2 regions of the Thioclava sp. ISO4 genome follow, and region 1 is predicted to be linked to the other one. Evidence: riboswitches for the same ligand, from Rfam matches in the RefSeq annotation. Region 1 holds a riboswitch; the other holds the start of a gene.
What was found. A riboswitch is a leader RNA that binds a small molecule or an ion and turns the genes downstream of it on or off. The one in region 1 is predicted to bind cobalamin.
Positions count from the first base shown of each region.

Region 2: another riboswitch for cobalamin. It lies ahead of AC2TZ7_RS14310 (TonB-dependent receptor plug domain-containing protein); the one in region 1 lies ahead of AC2TZ7_RS11155 (hypothetical protein).

Region 1 is NZ_CM176571.1:2,255,806-2,266,772, reverse strand. It holds gene AC2TZ7_RS11165 (carbohydrate ABC transporter permease) at 1-372, shown strand, start outside; gene AC2TZ7_RS11160 (ABC transporter ATP-binding protein) at 375-1,496, shown strand; cobalamin riboswitch at 1,669-1,871, shown strand; gene AC2TZ7_RS11155 (hypothetical protein) at 1,998-2,303, shown strand; gene AC2TZ7_RS11150 (homocysteine S-methyltransferase family protein) at 2,435-3,484, shown strand; cobalamin riboswitch at 3,562-3,756, shown strand; gene nrdH (glutaredoxin-like protein NrdH) at 3,852-4,073, shown strand; gene nrdI (class Ib ribonucleoside-diphosphate reductase assembly flavoprotein NrdI) at 4,089-4,511, shown strand; gene nrdE (class 1b ribonucleoside-diphosphate reductase subunit alpha) at 4,493-6,652, shown strand; gene nrdF (class 1b ribonucleoside-diphosphate reductase subunit beta) at 6,661-7,650, shown strand; gene AC2TZ7_RS11125 (hypothetical protein) at 7,730-8,248, opposite strand; gene AC2TZ7_RS11120 (LysR family transcriptional regulator) at 8,463-9,368, opposite strand; gene AC2TZ7_RS11115 (5-oxoprolinase subunit PxpA) at 9,594-10,382, shown strand; gene AC2TZ7_RS11110 (acetyl-CoA carboxylase) at 10,395-10,628, shown strand; gene AC2TZ7_RS11105 (acetyl-CoA carboxylase biotin carboxylase subunit) at 10,633-10,967, shown strand, end outside.
Region 2 is NZ_CM176571.1:2,912,793-2,923,759, reverse strand. It holds gene AC2TZ7_RS14355 (ABC-F family ATP-binding cassette domain-containing protein) at 1-223, opposite strand, end outside; gene ndk (nucleoside-diphosphate kinase) at 498-920, shown strand; gene AC2TZ7_RS14345 (TfoX/Sxy family DNA transformation protein) at 922-1,281, opposite strand; gene AC2TZ7_RS14340 (hypothetical protein) at 1,471-1,605, opposite strand; gene AC2TZ7_RS14335 (RrF2 family transcriptional regulator) at 1,830-2,309, opposite strand; gene AC2TZ7_RS14330 (SLAC1 anion channel family protein) at 2,643-3,653, shown strand; gene speB (agmatinase) at 3,910-4,881, shown strand; gene AC2TZ7_RS14320 (DUF1499 domain-containing protein) at 4,878-5,303, shown strand; gene AC2TZ7_RS14315 (DUF475 domain-containing protein) at 5,460-6,506, shown strand; cobalamin riboswitch at 6,536-6,729, shown strand; gene AC2TZ7_RS14310 (TonB-dependent receptor plug domain-containing protein) at 6,867-8,690, shown strand; gene AC2TZ7_RS14305 (ABC transporter substrate-binding protein) at 8,779-9,528, shown strand; gene AC2TZ7_RS14300 (FecCD family ABC transporter permease) at 9,525-10,508, shown strand; gene AC2TZ7_RS14295 (ABC transporter ATP-binding protein) at 10,508-10,967, shown strand, end outside.

The DNA of each region.
Region 1 (10,967 bases):
CTGTTCTTTCGCAACTTCTTCATCGGGGTTTCCAGCGGCATCATTCAGGCGGCGAAGGTCGACGGGGCGGGCTTCTTCGGCATCTTCTTCCGGCTCGTGCTGCCAATGTCGCTGCCTGCCATCGTCGTCACCGTGATCTGGCAGTTCACCCAGATCTGGAACGACTTCCTGTTCGGCGTGGCCTTCACCATCGGGGACAGCAACCCGGTGACGGTGGCGCTCAACAACGTGGTGAACACCTCGACGGGGGTGAAGGAATACAATGTCGACATGGCCGCGGCGATCATCGCGGCGCTGCCGACGCTGGCGGTTTATGTCGTCGCCGGAGCCTGGTTCGTGCGCGGGCTCTCGGCCGGAGCGGTGAAAGGGTAGCAATGGCAGCGGGAATTTCCCTTCAGGGCGTGCGCAAACGCTTCGGGACGAACGAGGTGATCAAGGGCATCGACCTCGAGATCGAGGCGGGCGAATTCATCGTCCTCGTCGGGCCTTCGGGCTGCGGCAAGTCCACCCTGCTCAACCTGATCGCCGGACTCGAGACGCTGAGCGACGGCCATATCGAGATCGCCGGGCGGCTGGTGGACGACACCCCGCCGCGCGACCGCGACATCGCGATGGTGTTCCAGTCCTACGCGCTCTATCCGACCAAGACGGTGCGCGAGAACATCACCTTCGGGATGCAGACTCGCCACGTCCCGCGCGCCGAACAGGCCACCGCGGTCGAGGAGTTCAGCACGCTTCTGCAGATCCATCCCTATCTGGACCGCAAGCCCGGTCAGCTTTCGGGCGGCCAGCGCCAGCGCGTCGCGATGGGCCGCGCGCTGGTGCGCAAGCCCGAGGTCTTCCTGTTCGACGAGCCCCTTTCGAACCTCGACGCCAAGCTGCGGATCGAGATGCGCACCGAGATCAAGAAGCTGCACCAGCGGCTCGGCAAGACCGTCGTCTATGTCACCCACGACCAGATCGAGGCGATGACGCTGGCGACCCGGATCGCGGTGATGGATAACGGCCATATCCGTCAGGTCGCCGAACCCGGAGAGATCTACGACGATCCGGTGGACCTCTTCGTCGCGAGCTTCATGGGGTCGCCGTCGATGAACATGCTGCCCGGCGCCCTGCGGCGCGATGGGCAGACGGGCGCGCTGTCGGTGGAGGTGGCCGAGGGCACGGCGGGGGCGCTTCGCTTCCCCCTGCCCGCGCGGTTCACCGAGCGGGTCACAGCCCCCGACGGGCACAAGGTCGTTCTGGGGCTCCGGCCCGAGGCGATCTTCATGGCCGGGACCGAATTGCCCGGCCCCGACCGTTTCGTCTTCGAACGCCCGGTCGATCTGGTCGAGCCGACGGGCCCCGACACGATGATCGTCTTCGCCCTTGGCGAGACCGAGGTGATCGCCCGGGTCCGCCCGGAAGACGCCCTGCCCCCGGGCGCTCCGTTCAGCTTCGAGGTCGATATGGGTAAGGCCAAGGTCTTCGATGCCGAGACCGGCCTGCGGCTGTAAGGCTGTACGGCGGAAACGCGGGACATCGCCGGGCCTCTTGTCCGGCCGCGGGTTGGAGACGGGCGCGCTCTGTTTGCGGGCAAGCTCAAGCCCCCTCCCGACCGACACCAGCGCCGCCACATCTGCATCTTCGTCTCTCCCCCAATCCGATCTGGACAGGGCCGGATTTTCCTGCGATCAAATCCGGGATGGTGTCCGGCCCCAAAGGGTCGGCTGAAAAGGGAACACGGTGCGGGCGATGCCCAACTCCGTGACTGCCCCCGCAACTGTAAGCGGCGAGCGCCACCGGAAACGCCACTGACCTGCAAAGGTTGGGAAGGTCCGGTGAAGCCACGACCCGCGAGTCAGGAGACCTGCCATCTCGGATGCGCGCCCGCGCGCATCTCGGTCACCTTAAACCCGGGCGGGGTGCCTTGGGACGGAGAGACGAGAGATGGACCAGATCGGACCTCGCATATCGCCGTGCCGCGACCACTTCCGCCCTTTTGCGCGGAGGGCGCGATGCTTTTGGAACGAACGCTTTCACTCTTACAACTCGATATAGGACCGATCTCGCCGCTGCGTGCGCGTGAGCTGGGCACGCTGGGCTACATGGAATGGCTCGGCGGACTGCCGGGCGACATGCCCTATGCGAAGGCGGCGATCATCGCCCATACGCAGGCCTATCCGTTCGGCGCAGCCTCGCCTGCCGTCGCGGTGTTCTGCGAGTTGCTGCTGGACTCCCTGAGCCCGCAGCCTTTCGCCCTGCCGATCGAGATGCCCCCGCCGCTCCGGCGCGGCGGGGCACGCGCCCGGCGCGGCCTCTGAGCCTGTTTTTCGTCTTGCGGTCGCATCCTGCGGCCCGGCCGAGGACCATTGCAGCAGGGAACGGCAGCCCCGTTCCCTGTGAGGCTCGGCACTCCAAACGATGGTCATGGATGAACTGAGAGGATCTCTCCATGAATGACAACAAACTGACCCGTCTGCTCGACGCGCGCCCGGTGATCTGCGCCGAGGGCTTCCTGTTCGAACTGGAACGGCGCGGCTATCTGACCGCCGGGGAATTCGTGCCCGAGGTGGCGCTGGAATACCCGCAGGCGCTGCGCAATCTGCATGTCGATTTCCAGCGCGCCGGCAGCGATATCGTCGAGGCCTTCACCTATAACGGCCACCGCGAGAAGATGCGCGTGATCGGCAAGGAAGACCTGCTGGAGCCGCTCAACCGTGCGGCGCTGAAGATCGCCCGCGAGGTCGCCGATGCGAAGACCGGCAACCTTATGGCGGGCAATATCTCGAACACGAACATCTGGGATCCAGCCGATCCGGCGCGGCAGGCCGAGGTGCGTGCGATGTTCGACGAGATGGTCGGCTGGGCGGTCGAGGAAGGCGCGGATATCCTCATCGGCGAGACCTTCTACTATGCGGGCGAGGCGCTGTGTGCGCTGGAGGCCGCGAAGGCGTCGGGACTGCCGGTGGTGCTGACGCTGGCGCCGATGGCGGCCAATGAGATGATGGACGGGGTCGGCATCGTCGAAACCTGCCAGCAGCTCGAACAGGCGGGCGCCGATGTCGTCGGGCTGAACTGCTTCCGCGGGCCGCAGACGATGATGCCGTGGCTGCGCAAGGTGCGCGCGGCGGTGAGTTGCCATGTCGGCGCCCTGCCCGTGCCCTACCGGACCACGAAGGAGGAGCCCACCTTCTTCAACCTGTCCGATCACAACGGCTGCACCTGCCCCTCGCCGCATGGCCGGACCTTCCCGACCGCGCTCGATCCGCTGGCGTGCAACCGCTACGAGATCGGCGCCTTCGCGCGTGAGGCGCAGGCGATCGGGGTGAATTATCTCGGCGTGTGCTGCGGGGCGAGCCCGATGCATATCCGCGAAATGGCCGAGGCCGTGGGGCGCGAGACCGAGGCCAGCCGCTTCTCGGAACGCATGGAAAACCACTTCATGTATGGCCAGAGCGCCCGCCTCCCGGCGCATATCCGTGCGCTTGGCGACGGCGCCTGAGGCAAGACACGCTCCTGTCGCGCGAGAGTTTCGTGCGGCAGGGCAATCTATATATTGACACCACTACACCCTGCATCCCAATATGATGTTGCTTTGGTTCCTGCGAGTCACTCCGCAGGCGAAGAGGGAAGCCGGTGAGATTCCGGCGCTGCCCCCGCAACTGTAAGCGGCGAGCCTTAGGTCCGAATGTCACTGGTGCGATGCGCCGGGAAGACGGACCCCGAGGCGCTCGAGCCGCGAGCCAGGAGACCTGCCAGAGCAGATAGACGACGACCGCGGCGGAGGGCCCGGGCGCGTGGCTATGTGCTGCGGCACCTTGCCCACGAGCCTTGTCCCGCGCTGCCGACAGCAAACAAAGGGACAGAACATGACCATCACCGTCTATTCGAAACCGGCCTGCGTGCAATGCACCGCGACGACCCGCGCGCTCGATGCCAAGGGGATCTCCTATGACGTGATCGACCTCACCGAGGACGCCGCCGCGATGGAGATGGTGCAGGATCTCGGCTACCGGCAGGCGCCGGTCGTGATCGCGGGCGAAAATCACTGGGCGGGCTTCCGGCCCGACATGATCGGACAGCTCAGCTGAGCGCGGGCCCGGATCATGGGACAGGCACGGCTGATCTATTACTCCTCGGCATCGGGCAACACGCAGCGCTTCGTGGAGCGGCTGGGCCTGCCCGCGCTGCGCTTACCCGTCTCGGCGGAAGCAGAAATGCCAAGCCCGCCCGGCCCCTACGTCCTGATCTGCCCGAGCTATGCCGACGGCAAGGGGCGCGGCGCGGTCGCGAAACCGGTCATCGCCTTTCTCAACAATCCCACCCGCCGCGTGGGTCTGCGCGGCGTGATCGCCAGCGGCAATCGCAATTTCGGCGCGCTCTTCGCCTGCGCGGGCGATCTGCTGGCGCGCAAGTGCAATATCCCCGTGCTCTACCGGTTCGAACTGGCGGGCACGGACAGTGACATCGACCGCGTGCGCGCGGGTCTCGAAACCTTCTGGAGGCAGGAATGCTCGATAGCGACGTGACACCGAGCGGGGCCGCGGCCTCGGAATTCGCGGGGCTTGATCACCACGCGCTCAACGCGATGCTCAATCTCTATGACGCGGAGGGCAATATCCGCTTCGACGCCGACCGGATGGCGGCGCGGCAATATTTCCTGCGCCATGTGAATCAGAACACGGTGTTCTTCCATTCGCTGGATGAAAAGCTCGGCTATCTGGTGGAGGAAGGCTATTACGACGCCGCCGTGCTCGATCAGTATTCGCGCAACTTCCAGCGCGCGATCTGGGAGGCGGCCTTTGCCGCCAAGTTCCGCTTTCCGACCTTCCTCGGCGCGTTCAAATATTACACCTCCTACACGTTGAAGACCCGCGACGGGCAGCGCTATCTCGAGCGCTACGAGGACCGGGTGGTGATGGTGGCGCTGACGCTGGCGCGCGGCGACGAGACGCTCGCGATGCGGCTGATGGAAGAGATGCTGGCAGGCCGCTTCCAGCCAGCGACGCCCACCTTCCTCAATTCGGGCAAGACAGCACGGGGCGAGTTCGTCTCCTGTTTCCTGCTGCGGCTGGAAGACAACATGGAAAGCATCGGGCGCGGCATCAACTCGGCGCTGCAACTGTCCAAACGCGGCGGCGGCGTGGCCCTGATGCTGACCAATATCCGCGAATATGGCGCGCCGATCAAAGGGATCGAGAACCAGTCCTCGGGCGTGATCCCGGTGATGAAACTGCTCGAAGACAGTTTCAGCTATGCCAACCAGCTGGGCGCGCGGCAGGGCGCGGGCGCGGTCTATCTGCACGCCCATCACCCCGACATCCTGCGCTTCCTCGACACCAAGCGCGAGAATGCCGACGAGAAGATCCGGATCAAGACGCTGAGCCTCGGCGTGGTGATCCCCGACATCACCTTCGAGCTCGCGAAGAAGAACGAGGAGATGTATCTCTTCTCGCCCCATGACGTGGAGCGGGTCTATGGCTGCGCCTTCTCGGAGATTTCGGTCACCGAGAAGTATCACGAGATGGTCGACGACGCGCGCATCCGCAAACGCAAGATCAATGCCCGCGCCTTCTTCCAGACACTGGCCGAAATCCAGTTCGAGAGCGGCTATCCCTACATCATGTTCGAGGACACGGTGAACCGCGCCAACCCGATCGCGGGCCGGATCACCATGTCGAACCTGTGCTCGGAGATTCTGCAGGTGGCCGAACCCTCCGAGTTTGACGAGGATCTGGGCTACGCGCGGATGGGCACGGACATCTCGTGCAATCTGGGCTCGCTCAACATCGCCAAGGTGATGGATGGCGGAGATCTGGGCGCGAGCGTCGGGGCCGCGATCCGCGCGCTCTCGGCGGTGTCGGAGATGAGCGCGATCAACGCCGTCCCGTCGATCCGCAAAGGCAACGAGGAAAGCCACGCGATCGGTCTGGGCCAGATGAACCTGCACGGCTTCCTCGCCCGCGAGCGCATTCATTACGGCAGCCCCGAGGGGATCGAGTTCACCTCCGTCTATTTCGCCGCCGTGGCCTATCACGCGTTGGCGGAATCGAACCGGCTGGCCGCCGAGCACGGGCGCAGTTTCAAGGGGTTCGAGGCGTCTGCCTATGCCGATGGCAGCTTCTTCGAGAAATACGTCACCCGCGACTGGCAGCCTGAGAGTGAGGCCGTGGTGGCCCTGTTCGAGCGCTTCGGGATCACCCTGCCCTCGCGCGCCGACTGGGCCGCCCTGCGCGACCGGGTGATGGAAACCGGCCTGTGGAACCGCAACCTGCAAGCCGTGCCGCCCACCGGCTCGATCAGCTATATCAACAACGCCACCGCCTCGATCCACCCGATCACCGCGAAGATCGAGATCCGCAAGGAAGGCAAGATCGGCCGGGTCTATTACCCCGCGCCCTACATGACGAACGACAATCTCGAGTTCTACCGCGACGCCTATCAGATCGGCCCCGAGGCGATCATCGACACCTATGCGGCGGCGACCGAGCATGTCGATCAGGGCCTGTCGCTGACGCTGTTCTTCCCCGCCGAGGCCACGACCCGCGACATCAACCGCGCCCAGATCTATGCATGGCGGCGCGGCATCAAGACCATCTACTACATCCGCCTGCGCCAAGCGGCCCTTGAGGGGACCGAGGTGCAGGGCTGCGTTTCCTGTTCCCTGTGAGGCCCGCCATGAAAGATCTGCACACGCCCCGCCCCGTACCCCGGCCCGTTCCGCGCGCCGTCAACTGGAACCGCCTTCAGGACGACAAGGATCTCGAAGTCTGGAACCGGCTCACGTCGAATTTCTGGCTGCCCGAGAAGGTGCCGCTGTCGAACGACATTCAAAGCTGGTCGCAACTGACCGAGGACGAACAGACCCTCACGATCCGGGTCTTCACCGGGCTGACGCTTCTGGACACGATCCAGAACACGGTCGGCGCGCCCGCGCTGATGGCCGATGCCGCGACGCCCCATGAGGAAGCCGTGCTGTCGAACATCGCCTTCATGGAGGCGGTGCACGCGCGCAGCTATTCGTCTGTCTTCTCGACACTGTGCAACACCGCAGAGGTCGACGAGGCTTTCCGCTGGTCGCAGGAAAACCCGCATCTGCAGGCGAAATCGCGGCTGATCCTCGACGAATACGACGCGACGGCGAGCCCGCTGAAGCGCAAGGTGGCGAGCGTCTTCCTCGAGAGCTTCCTGTTCTATTCGGGCTTCTACCTGCCGATGCACTGGTCGAGCCGCGCGCGCCTGACCAACACCGCCGACCTGATCCGCCTGATCATCCGCGACGAGGCGATCCACGGCTATTACATCGGCTACAAGTTCCAGCGCGCGCTGGAGCGGGTGAGCGAGCCCGAGCGCGCCGAGATCAAGGATTTCGCCTTCTCGCTGATGTTCGACCTCTATGACATCGAGGGCCGCTATACCGAGCAGCTCTATGACGGTCTGGGTCTGACCGAGGATGTGAAGCACTTCCTGCATTACAACGCCAACAAGGCGCTGCAGAACCTCGGCTACGAGGCGCTGTTCCCTGACGAGGCCACCCGCGTGAACCCAGCGATCCTCGCCGCCCTCTCGCCCGGATCGGACGAGAACCACGATTTCTTCTCGGGCTCGGGGTCGAGCTACGTGATCGGCAAGGCCGTCGCGACCGAGGATGAGGACTGGGCGTTCTAAGAGCGCGCCTGCCACAGAAATGCGAAAGCCCCCTGCCGCGTGCGACAGGGGGCTCCGGGACGATCCGTTTCAAAGGCGATCAGGCTTGGCCGTCGACCACCACGACCAGATTGCCGTCGGCGTCGATATAGGCGGCGGCGACATCCTCGGCCGTGTAGCCGGTGCCATCGAAGACGCTGCTGGGAAGCTGGCTGTAATCGGCATCCACGTCAGCGCTCATCGCGTTTTCGAGCGCGGCGGAGCCGTTCTCTGCGCCTGCGCCTTTCAGGTCGGAAAGCGCGACGATCTCGGCATTGCCATCGGTGCCCACTTCATAGTCGGCGAACTGCTCGGTGGAGGCTTCTCCGTTTGCCTTCAGGCCCGCGATGAGCTGCCCATAGGTCGTCACCGACCCATCTTGACCCATGTCGGCATTGGTTCCGGCATCTGCCGAAGCGCCCATATCCGCGCTCGCGCCGACCTCAGCGCCTGCACCTTGTGCCGCAACCGATGCGGCGCCGTTCGTTTCCGTCGAGACGTCAGCCTGAGCGAGGGCCGCAACGGGCGCGGCACCGGCCAGAAGTCCTGCGATGGCGATCGACTTGATGGTGTAGGTCATAGTGTTCTCCTTCCATTATATGCGCCGACCGTCGGCCGGCAGACAGAGAACACCGCGGGGTGAGGACCGTTCCTGAGCCTTCGCGGGCTCGGAGAAACCCCGCTCAAAGGTCGAAAATCCTGCGCACGATCATGCCGGGGAACCGGGCGGCACTCTGTTTGGCAGGAACAACTTCCGGAGCCGCGATTACGCGCGGCCCCTCGATCGCCTTGGCTCAGCTGTTCAGCGTCAGCGAGCTGTCGAAGGTCAGCCGGAAATAATCGTAGAGCGCGACGGCGCCCGGAGACAGCTCGGCCCCGCGTCGCCAGGCCAGACCGACATCCATCGTCGGAACCGGCGGATCGGTTTCGACCGTCACGATGCGTTTGCCCTCGAGAGACCAGGGCCGATAGACCATGTCGGAGAGCACGGTCACCCCCTGTCCGTTCGCCACGATCGAGCGCACCGCCTCGATCGACGAGGTGCGCAGCTTCACGCGCGGCTGGGTCGAACCGAAGTTCCAGTATTTCATCGTCGTGTTCGCCGCCTCGTCGACGGTGAGCATGATATAGTCCTCGTCGGCGATCTCCTTGAAATCGACGCTGCGCAGGTTCGCCAGCCGATGGCCCTGCGGCAGCCAGAGCCTGCGGGGCGAGCGCATCAGCGTCTCGCTCTCCAGTTCCGGGTTCATCACGTTCGAGGTCAGCACGATCGCGATGTCGAAGCGGTTCGACAGCAGCCCTTCCTCCACCGCCTCGCGGTTCAGCTCGTGGAGCTGAATATCGAGATTGGGATGCAGCCGCGCCAGCCGCCCCAGATGATAGGGCAGGAAATACCCGATCACCGTGTAGGTGGTCGCGACGAGAACCCGCCCGGTGACGCCGGAGCTGCGCTCGCGGATATTCACTGCTTCGTCGAGCTTGGTGAGGATATCGTAGGACAGGCCCAGCAACTCGCGCCCCGACTGGGTCAGCTCCATCCCGTGCGAGGTCCGGGTGAAAAGCTCGGTATCCATCTCGGCCTCAAGCTCTCGGATCGCGGTCGTCACCGAGGACTGCGAAATCGAGAGTTCGTTCGCCGCCCGGCTGACCTGACCGGTCTCGGCGGTGGCCACGAAATACTTGAGCTGACGGAAGTTCATGCCGCCTCCTTTCGGTTTTTCCGATAATGGCATCCCGTCATTTCAGATACCCAACGTTCGCAATCTGCTCAGCACAAAATCAACGTTCTATTTTTCAATGGGTTACGCCTGACGTCGCGACCCACCTTTATCGGATAACACGATAAAGCTGTCGGTGATATTAGAATTTTACATGTCGTTCACATTATCGAAAGCTGATCTTGCAACAGAGATCTGGAAAGAGACATGCCGAAACTCATCGACCTGAACTGTGACCTCGGAGAAGGCTTCGGCCATTGGGGCATGGCTGGCGCGCCGGATGATCAGCTGATGCCGCTGATCTCCTCGGCCAATGTCGCGAACGGTTTTCACGCCGGTGACCCGATGCAGATGAACCGGGTCGCGAAGCTCTGCCATCAGCATTCCGTCGGTCTCGGCGCACATCCCGGCTATCGCGATCTCGTAGGCTTCGGGCGCCGCCACATCAACGCGAGCTCCGAAGAGCTGGTGAACGACATCATCTACCAGGTGGGGGCGATGCGCGAATTCGGCCGCCGCTACGGGGTGCCGCTGCAGCACGTCAAACCGCACGGTGCGCTCTACATGGAGGCCGCGCGCAACGAGGACCTCTCGCGCCATCTGGTCGAGACGCTGCAACGCTACGCGCCGGGGCTGATCCTGTTCTGCATGGATATCTCGAAGACCTACGCGGTCGCCAAGCGCCTCGGTCAGCCGGTCGTGCGCGAGTTCTATGCCGACCGTGACTATGACGACAGCGGCTCGATCGTCTTCGCCCGCCACGTCTCCGCCCCCGACCCCAAGAAGCTCGCGGCGAAATGCGTGCGCGCCTGCCTCGAGAACACCGTCGAGACGGTCACCGGAAAGACGATTACGGTGGAGTTCGAGTCGATCTGCTTCCACTCGGACACGCCCGGTGCGCTGGAAATCGGCCACGCGATCAAGACTGCACTGCAAGAAAACGGCGTTACCATTGCCCCCGCGGCGATGGTTCTCGCTGAAAATGAAAAGACCTGACAGGAGAGAGCCATGACGGATATCGTTTCCCCGCTTCCCGGAACTTTCTACCACAAGCCCGACCCGAATTCGGCGCCGTTCAAATCCGCGGGCGACGCGGTCGCGGTCGGCGACACGATCGGGCTGATCGAGGTGATGAAGACCTTCATCGAGGTGAAAGCCGAGGCCGCGGGCACCTTCTCGGACTATGTCGCGGCGGATGCGACGCCGGTTTCGGCGGGCGATGTGCTCGCGAAGATGGGCTGATCCAATGGCGATCGAAACTCTCTTCATTGCAAACCGGGGCGAGATCGCCGTGCGGATCATCCGCGCTGCGCAATCGCTCGGCATCAAGACGGTGCAGGCCTATTCCGAGGCCGATGCCGAGATGCTGGCGGTCAAGCTCGCCGACGCGGCGGTCTGCGTCGGGCCCGCCCCGGCTGCGAAATCCTACCTGAACATCCCCGCCGTCGTGGCGGCCGCGAAAGACGCGGGCGCCGATGCGGTCCATCCGGGCTACGGGTTTCTCGCCGAGAACGCCGATTTCGCCCGCGCCGTGGAAGACGCCGGGATGATCTTCGTCGGCCCCAAGGCCGAGACGATCGA
Region 2 (10,967 bases), 660 kb from region 1:
ACGGCACTTCCTGCGCCACGCCGCCGACGCGGGCGCGCGAGGGCAGGCCGATCTCGCCGCCATCCAGCGTCAGCTCGCCCCGGATCAGCCGGAACAGTGTCGTCTTGCCCGCGCCGTTGGGGCCGACGAGGCCGACCTTGTGGCCTTCGGGGATGGTGGCGGAGGCGTTCGCAAAGAGCGGACGGCCTTCGATCGAAAAGGAGATATCGGAGATGCGCAACATGGGGCCTGACTTGGCGCAGGGGCGGGCAACAGTCAATCGCTGCCGCGCGCCGCGGCCCTTTCGGCTTGGCAAAAATATCCCCGCCGGAGGCATCTGCGGGCGCAAACCCGCGCGGCGGCCTGTCGATCGGCCTTGACCAAACGGTCACAAAACCACGCTAGTGTCGCCGCAAGCCCGCCCATGAGGGCTTTTCAAGGCTTCCCCTGCATGATAGCAGGCGCGGCAGATATTTCGGACCGGATACCGGCCACGAACCACAAGGAAAGGGTCACACATGGCCATCGAACGCACGCTGAGCATCATCAAACCCGACGCGACCAAGCGCAACCTCACCGGCAAGATCAACGCCAAGTTCGAGGAAGCGGGGCTGCGCATCGTCGCGCAAAAGCGCATCCAGCTGACCATGGATCAGGCCGGCAAGTTCTACGAAGTCCACAAAGAGCGCCCCTTCTACGGCGAACTGTGCGAGTTCATGGCGTCCGAGCCGGTCGTCGTTCAGGTGCTCGAGGGTGAAGGCGCGATCGCCAAGAACCGCGAAGTGATGGGCGCGACCAACCCGGCGGAAGCCGACGAGGGCACCATCCGCAAGGAATACGCGCTCTCCGTGGGTGAGAACTCGGTGCACGGCTCCGACGCTCCGGAAACCGCTGCGGAAGAAATCTCGTTCTTCTTCTCGGGTCTCGAGATCGTCGGCTGATCTAGCGTTTCGCGATCAGACCAATTTCCGAGAGGGCCGCGTCCAGCCGGGCGCGGCCTTTCTCTTTTGCGGATTGGGTGCTGCTGTCGTCCGACGCGATCCGCGCCTTAAGTGCATCGAATTTCTTGCGGAATTCGGTCTTCTCCGCGCCACGGCAGTCGTTCCACGGGCGACCTTGCAGCGCCATGTGCAGCGCGTAATAGCCGATGAAATGGGCGGGGTTCCCGACCTCGATCCAGGCGGCATAGGCGGCGTCCGCGCCGATCTCGCGCAGCTCCTCGGCCGAGGTGATCCCGGCGCGGATAAAGCCCTCGGCGGTGGCGGGGCCGATCCCCTTGATGGATGTGAGAGAGGTGCTCATCGTGCCGGACGGTCCTTCGGGGCGCGACGCGTTTGCAGCGCGACGGCTTGGCGGATCATCGCAGTTTGAGAGCGGGCTTCGCGCCACGCAAGAGCAGCGCGAAGGAGATGTCGGTTCGCAGGCAGCGCGCGCCGGGTTGCGGCCGCGGGGCCTGCGCGCGCCGCTGTTATCGCGGCGCGAGAAAGAGCGTCAGATCGACGCCCAATCGTCGAATACGGTGCCGTTCTGTTGGGTGGTGTTACCCGTTTGACCTTGCTGCTGGCCAGGACGGTTCGTGCCGCCTTGCTGTTGCTGGCCGGATTGAGTGCCCGATTGCTGTTGCATGACCTAAGCCTTGTGATGAGTCGTGTTTTGCCGGGAGTGTCCCGTTACTGCGACAAGTAGCCACAGGCTCTCGCTGGCGAAAGGGGGGGTCAAGCGAAACTGAATTCTGGTCGCTTTGCCGTGATCGGGTGTCATAAAACTGTGACGTTGCCGCAACGGAAACACCGCTGTGCACGGGAATGCGTCAGAAATGTGGACCAATCGGCGCGGCCTCTATGCGGCGGTTATTCCGCGGCGCGTGCCGTGGCGCAGATCGAGAGCGACTGCAGGCCCTGAAGGCTGAGCATCGCTTCCAGCGCGGTGTTGTTGTCGACCAGATCGGCGAGGGTCTTGCGGTCGAGCGTCCCGTAGAAAGCCTCGAGCGCCTCGCGCAGCGCATCGCGGAACAGGCATGCATCGCGCAGCGGGCAGGTGTTGGTCTCGGTGTCGAAACATTCGGCGAAGGGCAGGGCGGCCTCGAAGGCGCGCAGAACCTTGCCCACGCCGATCTCTTCGGGCGGGCGGGCAAGCTGCATCCCGCCGGCGCGGCCGCGCAGGGTGGTGATGAAATTCTCGCGCGCGAGTGTGTTGATGACCTGCGCGAGATGGTTCTCGGACGCGTTACAGGCCTCCGCGATCTCGTGTTTGCGCACGGTTCGATGCGGATTGACCGCGCAGAACATCAGCACGCGCATCGCGAGATTGGTTCGTGTGGTCAGACGCATCGTAACTCCTCCAGCTCACGAAGCGGTGATATAGGTAAGTTTACGTCGCAGGTTTGACCTATGTCACGTTCCTCGAAAATTTTCGTCACACAGAGAGGCGGGCTCCAGCGGGGATCTGCCGGGGGGCAATATCCGCTGGACGGAGCCACGCGCGGCACCCGGCGCGGCGAATGCGTCCATTTGTCAGACTCCTCAAACACGGGCGCGTGAGTAAATGAGAGATGTTGCCCGTCGTGTCATTCGGTCCGGCCGATCCGGCGCTGCGCGGGCGATCTGATCCGTCGCGGAGCGGCCATTTCGGGCGTGGGCGGCGATTCCCACGGGGAGGGCAAGATGAGCAGTCTGGCTGAATCGAGTGCCGCGCATAGCCGGCTCGAGCATTTTCCGATCACCTTCTATGCGACGACGATGGGGCTCGGGGGCTTCACGCTGGCGCTGCGCGCGGCGTCCAAGCCGCTCGGGCTCGGGCCGTTGCCCTATCAGGTGAGTTTCGCGGTGACTGTCGTGGTCTTCGTGCTGATCTCGGTCTTCTATCTCGCCAAGGCGCTGAAGCACCCGCAGGGCGTGAGTGCGGAATGGCATCACCCGATCCGGCTGGCCTTCTTCCCGACCGTCGCGATTTCGCTGCTGCTGCTGGCAACCGGGGCGCTGACGGTCTCGACCTCGCTTGCCCTCCTGCTGTGGCTGGCGGGCACGACCCTGCAGGGAATCATGACGCTCGCGGTCGTGACCAACTGGATCGGGACGCGCAGTTTCAAACACGGGCAGCTGAACCCGGCATGGTTCATCCCGGCGGTGGGCAATGTGATCGTGCCGGTGGCGGGCGCGCAGCTCGGTTTCATCGAGATCAGCTGGCTGTTCTTCTCGGCCGGGATGCTGTTCTGGCTCGTGCTGCTGACGCTGGTGTTCAACCGGTTGATCTTCCACGACCCCCTGCCGAGCAAGCTGCAGCCGACGCTGGTGATCCTGATCGCGCCGCCCGCGGTGGCCTTCATCGCGTGGCTGCGCCTGACCGGCGAGCAGATCGTGCCCGGGGCCGGGGTCGGGCAGGGCGTCGATCCTTTCGCGCATATCCTGCTGTCGCTGGCCTATGTCTTCGCGGCGCTCGTTGCGGTGCAGCTGCCGCGCATCCTGCGGCTGCCCTTCGCGATGAGCTTCTGGGCGCTGAGCTTCCCCATCGCGGCGCTGACCATCGCGACCTTCCTGCATGCCGAATACGCCCATTCCGACCCGCATCTGCGCATGGCGGTGGCGTTCCTCGCGATCCTTGCCGTGGTGATCGTGGGGCTCGTCTGGCGCACGGGGCTTGCGATCCTGCGCGGAGAGATTTGCCAGCCGGAGTGAGGGGGGCGGCGTTCAGGTCTGAGATCGCCCGGGGCGACCAGCCCCGGGCCGCGCCCGACCCTCCCCCCGGGAGGGCGCGTTGGCGATGTCAGCGCGGGCCCACGCGTCATTCGGGCTTGCGAGATAAAGCGACAAGCCACAGAGCGCGTCCAGCGCCCACCCGAGGTCGGGCGCGGCCCTCTCCACATAGATGCACGGCAGCTTGACCTCCCGCGAGGGCTGGCGCAGATTTCGCGGGCGAAAAGGAGGGGCGGTCATGGCTCTGGAAGATGCGAAAACCCAAGTGGATCAGGCTTTTACGCGGGCAGAGGCACGTGGCCTGAGCTTCGAGAACACCTTCGGCGGGGCCACCAGCTTCCTGCGGCGGCGTTACACCAAAGATCTCGCGGGTGCGCAGATCGCCGTGACCGGCATCCCCTTCGATCAGGCGGTGACGAACCGTCCCGGCACGCGCTTCGGGCCGCGTGCGATCCGCGAGGCCTCGACGCTGCAGGCGTTCGACGCGCCCTATGGCTGGGGCTATGACCCGTTCTCTGAACTCGCCATCGTCGATTACGGTGACATGCCCTTCGACTATGCCAATGTGCCGGAAGTGCCGGGCCGGATCGAGGCGCATCTGGGCGCGATCTTCGGGGCGGGCGTCGTGCCGATCACGCTGGGCGGCGATCACTTCATCACCCTGCCGATCCTGCGCGCGGCGGCTGCCGCCCATGGGGAGATCGCGCTCATTCAGTTCGACGCCCATTCCGACACCTGGGCCGATGACGATATGGACCGGATCGACCACGGCACGTTCCTGTATAAGGCGATCAAGTCGGGCGTGGTGAAGGCCGAGAACACGGTCTCGGTCGGTATCCGCACCGACAATCCCGATACGCTGGGCGTGACGATCGTTGATGCGCCTTCGGTGCATCGCGAGGGTGTAGCGGCCACGCTGGAGCGCATTCGCGCGGTGGTGGGCGAGCGGCCCTGCTACGTCACCTTCGATATCGACGGTCTGGACCCGGCTTTCGCGCCCGGTACCGGCACGCCGGTCTGGGGCGGTCTGGCCAGCTGGCAGGCGGCAGAGCTGTTGCGCGGGCTGAAGGGTATCAAACTGATCGGCGGCGATGTGGTCGAGGTCTCTCCGCCCTACGATCCGACCGGCGTGACGGCCATCGCGGGCGCGCATGTCGCGACCGAGCTGATCGCGCTGGCCGGTTGGGGGCTGCGGGAGGGCGCGGAATGAGCCGGGCCGTGACGATCCTCGCGCTCGGGCTGGCCGTGGTGGCCGTGGCCGATGGCTGGGTGCGCTTCGCCTCGATCGACCCTGCGCGCTACAAGATCGAAGGTTTGGCGAAAGCGCCCGGCGATCACCCCGAGACGGGCGGGTTTCAGGCCGCGCGCGAGGTGGCCGACCCGCTGGCGCAGATGGCCGCGCTCGACAAGATCATCCGCGCCACCGCGCGCACCAAGCACGTCGCGGGCAGCGTCGATGAGGGGCATGCGGCCTATGTCACCCGCTCTGCCTTCTGGGGCTTTCCCGACGTCACCACGCTTTGGGTCGAGGGCAACACGCTGCAAATCCGCGGTCATCTCGTCTACGGCAGATCCGATCTCGGGGTGAACAAGGCCCGGATCATGGGCTGGCTCGACGAGGCAGGGCTGTAGCGGGCTTGATCCGAGGCGCGGCTTCCGCGTCTCGCGGCGCGTATCCCGCCGCCTTGATCCGCGCTCGCCGGGTCACAGCGATCAACTCTGACGGCGCGCTCCCTTGCGAAGAGAGGGGGCGGAGCCTAAGTGAGGCCCCATGCAGCCGGAGCCAGCATGACCATCATGTATCGTTATTTCTCCTGGGCCATCGCCGTCACCGTTGCGGGGCTGGTCGGGTCTTTCGCGCTGGGGTTCACCCAGACCGGCGGGCTTGGCGGCGCGGTCTCTTTCCTGATGATCACGGCGGTACTCGCCGTGCTGGAAATCTCGCTGAGCTTCGACAACGCCATCGTCAACGCCAACAAGCTGCACCAGATGACGCCGAAATGGCAGCGTCGCTTCCTGACCTGGGGTATCCTGATCGCGGTCTTCGGGATGCGTATCCTGTTCCCGCTGCTGATCGTCGTGGTCGCCGCCGGCATCGGGCCGTGGGAAGCGGTTCAACTGGCCGCGAAACACCCGGCCGAATATGCCGAGATCATCGAGGACGCGCATCTGTCGATCGCGGGCTTCGGCGGGGCCTTCCTGATGATGGTCGCGCTCACCTATTTCATCGATGAGGGCAAGGAGGTCGACTGGATCCGCACGCTCGAATGCCGGTTGCGCTCGCTCGCCTCGATCCGCGGGCTCGAGATCGGCCTCGTGCTGCTCGTCATTCTGGTCTTCACCTGGATCTTGCCGGAAGGGCGCGAGGACGATTTCATGTTCGCCTCCATCTGCGGGCTTGCGACCTTCCTGGGTGTCGAAGTCCTGAGCCACGTGCTCGACCGGACGAATATCGCCGCCGAGACGGCGAAGGCGGGCCTCGGTGCGTTCCTCTATCTCGAAGTGCTCGACGCGTCCTTCAGTTTCGACGGGGTGATCGGGGCCTTCGCACTGACCCAGAACCTGTTCCTGATCGCGATCGGTCTGGGGATCGGCGCGATGTATGTGCGCTCGATGACGCTGATGCTGGTGGAGCGCAACACGCTGAGCGAATTCCGCTATCTCGAGAACGGCGCCTTCTGGTCGATCCTGATCCTCTCGGTCGTCATGTTCGCGCAGACGCTGGTGGAAGTGCCCGAGGTGATTACCGGGCTGATCGGGGCGGGGCTGATCGGGCTGGCGCTGCTGTCCTCGATCCGGTTCAACCGGCGCAGCAGAGCCGCCGTCGAGAGTTGAAATTTTCTTGACAGACTGCGGCGCGCGCGGCACAGCAGGGGCACTTCGGTTCCGCCTTGGCGGATGAAAAGGGAACCCGGTGCGATGCGTGCATTCATTCCGGGGCTGCCCCCGCAACTGTGAGCGGCGAGTGACGGCTGACTGAGCCACTGGGGAAACCCGGGAAGGCCAGCCGAAACCAAGACCCGCGAGCCAGGAGACCTGCCGAGGCGCTCATCCTTTCTGCCTGTGCGGGGCGCGCAGCGGAGGCGGTCTTCCGTCAGTGGTGACATTCTCACCGTCGGCGGAAATTCCTAATTTCCAAAGACTTACGATACGAAGTTCACGCGACCGCAGAGTCGCGATACGAGGGAATTGGATATGATCCGCACCCGTTTGACCATGGGCCTGATGCTCACCACCGCGCTGGCAGGCCCCGCGCTTGCGCAAGACAGCCAACCTTACCAACTCGATGAGATCGTGATCTATTACGGCGCGCTCGAGCCGCAATCTGCGGACAAGACCGGACAGGCGGTCACTGTGCTCTCGCGCAAGGATATGGAGCGTTCGGGCGAGACGCGCCTTGCCAATCTGATCGCGCAATCGCCGGGCGTCGGCATCCTGTCGCGCGGCCCAATGGGCGCGCAGACCGGCTTCACCATTCGCGGCGTGTCGCAGAACTACGTGAAGGTTCTGGTGGATGGCATCGACGTCTCCGATCCCTCCGCGACGCAGGTGCTGCCCGATCTGGGCCGGTTCAACACGTTCAACTACGACCGGGTCGAGATCATGCGCGGCTCGCAATCGGCGGTCTATGGCGGGCAGGCGGTCGCCGGTGTGATCAACCTCGACACGCCGCGCCCGACCGAGGATGGCGTGAGCCAAAGCGTCAAGGTTGAGCTCGGCTCCTACCAGACCGCGAATGCGGCCTATAACTTCGGCTGGAAGAAGGGCGATGACGAGCTCGCGATCCAGCTGTCGAAAGTCTACACCGCAGGCTTCTCGGCGGCCGACAAGAAAAACGGCAATACCGAGAAAGACGGCTACCGCGCTGACCGCGTGAGCCTGCGCGCGCAAAAGCGCATCTCCGACAACCTGCTGATCGGCTTCAACGGGTTTGCGCAGAACGACCGGGGCGAGTTCGATAACGGCTTCAGCTCGCCGCCCACGGACAGCAACGAATACACGATCCACAAGGAGCGGGGCGGGCGTCTCTTCGCCGAATTCACGACCGGTCCGCTTGATCACGAGCTTGGCCTGACCTATTACACGACCTCGCGCTGGTATCCGGTCTATGACTATGGCTACGAGGGCAAGCGCCGCAAACTCGTCTGGAAAGCCTCGACCGATCTCGGGCCGGGGCGGCTGACCTTCGGGGCGGATCGCACGCTGGAAACCTATACCGGCACCTATGTCACGGGCGATGTCCTGACCGCGGATACGGGCGTCTTCGGCGAATATGCCTTCTCGCCGATGGACGGGGTGAACGTGATCGCCTCGGCGCGCCATGACGATCACTCGGATTTCGGCGGCAACACCACGGGCCGTCTGGGCGTCACCTGGCAGGCCGATGCCGCGACCCTCGTCCGCGCTTCGGTGGGCAACGGGTTCCGCGCGCCGTCGGGCTACGAGCTTTATGACGGCTATGCGGGCAATCCCGATCTCAAGCCCGAGAAATCGCTGAGCTACGATCTGGGCGTCGAGCGTGATTTCGGTGCGCATAAGCTGACCGCGACGCTGTTCCATATCGAGGTGAAGGACCTGATCGACTACAGCAACGCGACCTACAGCTATTACCAGACCTCGGGCACCGCCAAACGGCAGGGTCTGGAGCTGGGCCTGAAGGGGCCGATCTCCAACAAGGTCAATTACAGCCTCGGCTATACCTATCTGGACTCGAAGAACCCCGACGGTCTCTCTGCCGGCTCGACGTGGAACTCGGCCTTCGGGCGGCATACGCTGACCGCCGGGATCGACGCGCAGGTGACTGACAGGCTCACGCTCGCCGCCGATATGCGCGTGGTCACCGATCGTCAGAGCCAGCCCGATTACGGCCTGCTGAATGCGCAGATGACTTACGATCTGGGCAATGACAAAGAGGCCTATCTGCGCATCGAGAACCTGACCGACACCGATTACCAGCTCTGGCCGGGCTACGGCACCTCGGGTCGCGCCGCCTATGTGGGGCTGCGTGCGCGGTTCTGATCTGAAAGGGGCGGTTTGCGTCGCCCTTTTCGCCGCCTTGGCGGCGACCTCCTCCGCATGGGCGGAGGAGCCTGCGCGGGTCGTGTCCATGAACCTTTGCACGGATCAGTTGGCGCTGGCGCTAGCCGATCCGTCGCAGATCGTCTCGGTCAGTCATTTCGCGACCGATCCGTCGATGTCTGTGCATTGGAAGCAGGCTGAAGAACTACCCGTAAACCACGGTCGTGCCGAGGACATTTCGATTCTGCACCCCGATCTCGTTCTGGCCGACACATGGTCGAACCCGGACACGATCCGCATGTTGCGCACGCTCGGGATTCGGGTCGAGCAACTGCCGCCCGGTACCTCGCTGCCCGAGATCCGCGGCCGGATCGAGACGATGGGCAAGCTGCTCGGCCACCCCGATCGCGCGGCGAAAATGCTCGCGGATTTCGATGCGCGGCTGGCGGCGATCAAGACACCCGCGCCGGGGCTGAAAGCTGCGATCATCGGGCCCTCGGGCTATGGCTACGGGCCGCGGACCCTTGAAGGGCAAATCCTTGAAATGGCAGGGTTTCAGAATGTCGTCAGCGGGCCGGGGCTCGACTGGGGCGGGCGGTTGCCGCTGGAAGATCTGGTGATGGATCGCCCCGATCTGGTCGTCGTCGGCGGCTCGCAAGGCCGCACCGGTACGAGCCGCGCGCAGGAGGTGCTGGCGCATCCGGTGCTGCGCGATCTGCCGGTCGTGCGGGGCCTGCGCGATGCAAGCTGGACCTGCGGCGCGCCCGCGATGCTGAATGCGGTGGAGACGCTGGCAAAGCTCGGACGTAAAATCGAGAAAGAGAAGCTGACGCAATGAGTTATCGCACGATCCTCATCCTTCTCTCTATCCTTTGTGCGGTGCTGTTCGCAGCCTCGCTGCTGATCGGGCCGTCAGGCATCTCGCCGCTTCACGGCCTCTCCGCGCTGATTTCCGGCGATGGTGCCGCAGGGCTGGTGATGCGCGAGTTGCGCCTGCCGCGCGCGATCCTCGGGATCGGCGTCGGTGCCGCGCTGGGGCTGTCGGGCGCCGCGATGCAGGGCTTCCTGCGCAATCCGCTGGCCGAGCCGGGGCTGATCGGCACCTCTGCAGGGGCGGCGCTTGGCGCGGTGATCGCGATCCAGACCGGGCTTTACGCGCTCTTCGCGCTGGCCCTGCCGCTGGCCGCACTGGCCGGAGCTGGCGTGGCCGTCGCGCTGATCCTGATCCTTGCGGGACGCGAGGGCCGGGCGCTGGTGCTGATCCTCGCGGGGATCGCGGTCTCGGCGCTGGCGGCGGCGGCGACCGCGCTGGTGCTGAACCTCGCGCCGTCGCCCTATGCCGCGGCCGAGATCGTGTTCTGGATGATGGGCTCGCTCGCCGATCGCTCGATGACCCATGTGGCGCTGGCGCTGCCGTTCCTGATCGTGGGCGCGCTGATCCTGCTGCGCGCGGGCGCCGGGCTGGATGCGCTGAGCCTTGGGGAAGATGCTGCAGCTTCGATGGGTATCTCCTTGAAAAGGCTGCGGCTTCAGATCGTCTTCGGCACGGCGCTGATGGTCGGTGCGGCCACGGCTGTCGCAGGGGCGATCGGCTTCGTCGGCCTCGTCGTGCCGCATCTGTTGCGCAAATCCGTGGGCGCGCGGCCGTCGCGGCTGTTGCCGGCTTCGGCGCTTGGCGGCGCGGCGATGCTGACGCTGGCCGATATCGCGACGCGGGTGATCGCACCCGAGCGCGACCTGAAACTGGGCGTGTTGACCGCGCTGGTCGGCGCGCCGTTCTTCCTGTCGATGATCCGCAAAATGGGGCGCGAGGGCTGATGCTGAAGCTGGAAAACCTCACCGTTCTGCGCGGCGAATGTCCGGTGGTCGATCGCGTCTCGGCGCAGGTCGGGCCGGGCGAGGTGATCGGGCTGATCGGGCCCAATGGTGCGGGCAAGACCTCGCTGCTGCGGGGCGCGATGGGGCTCTTGTCGCATCGCGGGGACAGCTCGCTTTCTGCGCTCGACCCGATGGCGCGGGCGCGGGCGGCGGCGTGGCTGCCGCAGGCGCGCGAGATCGCCTGGGGGCTGTCGGTCGCCGATCTGGTGGCGCTGGGGCGGCTGCCGCATGGCCGCGATCAGGCGACGCGCGGGGCGGCTGCGGTGGAGGAGGCGCTGCGCCGGATGGGGCTCGACACTTACCGCGATCGTGCCGCCACGCAGCTCTCGGGCGGCGAGCAGGCGCGGGTGCTGATCGCGCGGGCGCTCGCGCAGGAAAGCCCGCTGATCCTCGCCGACG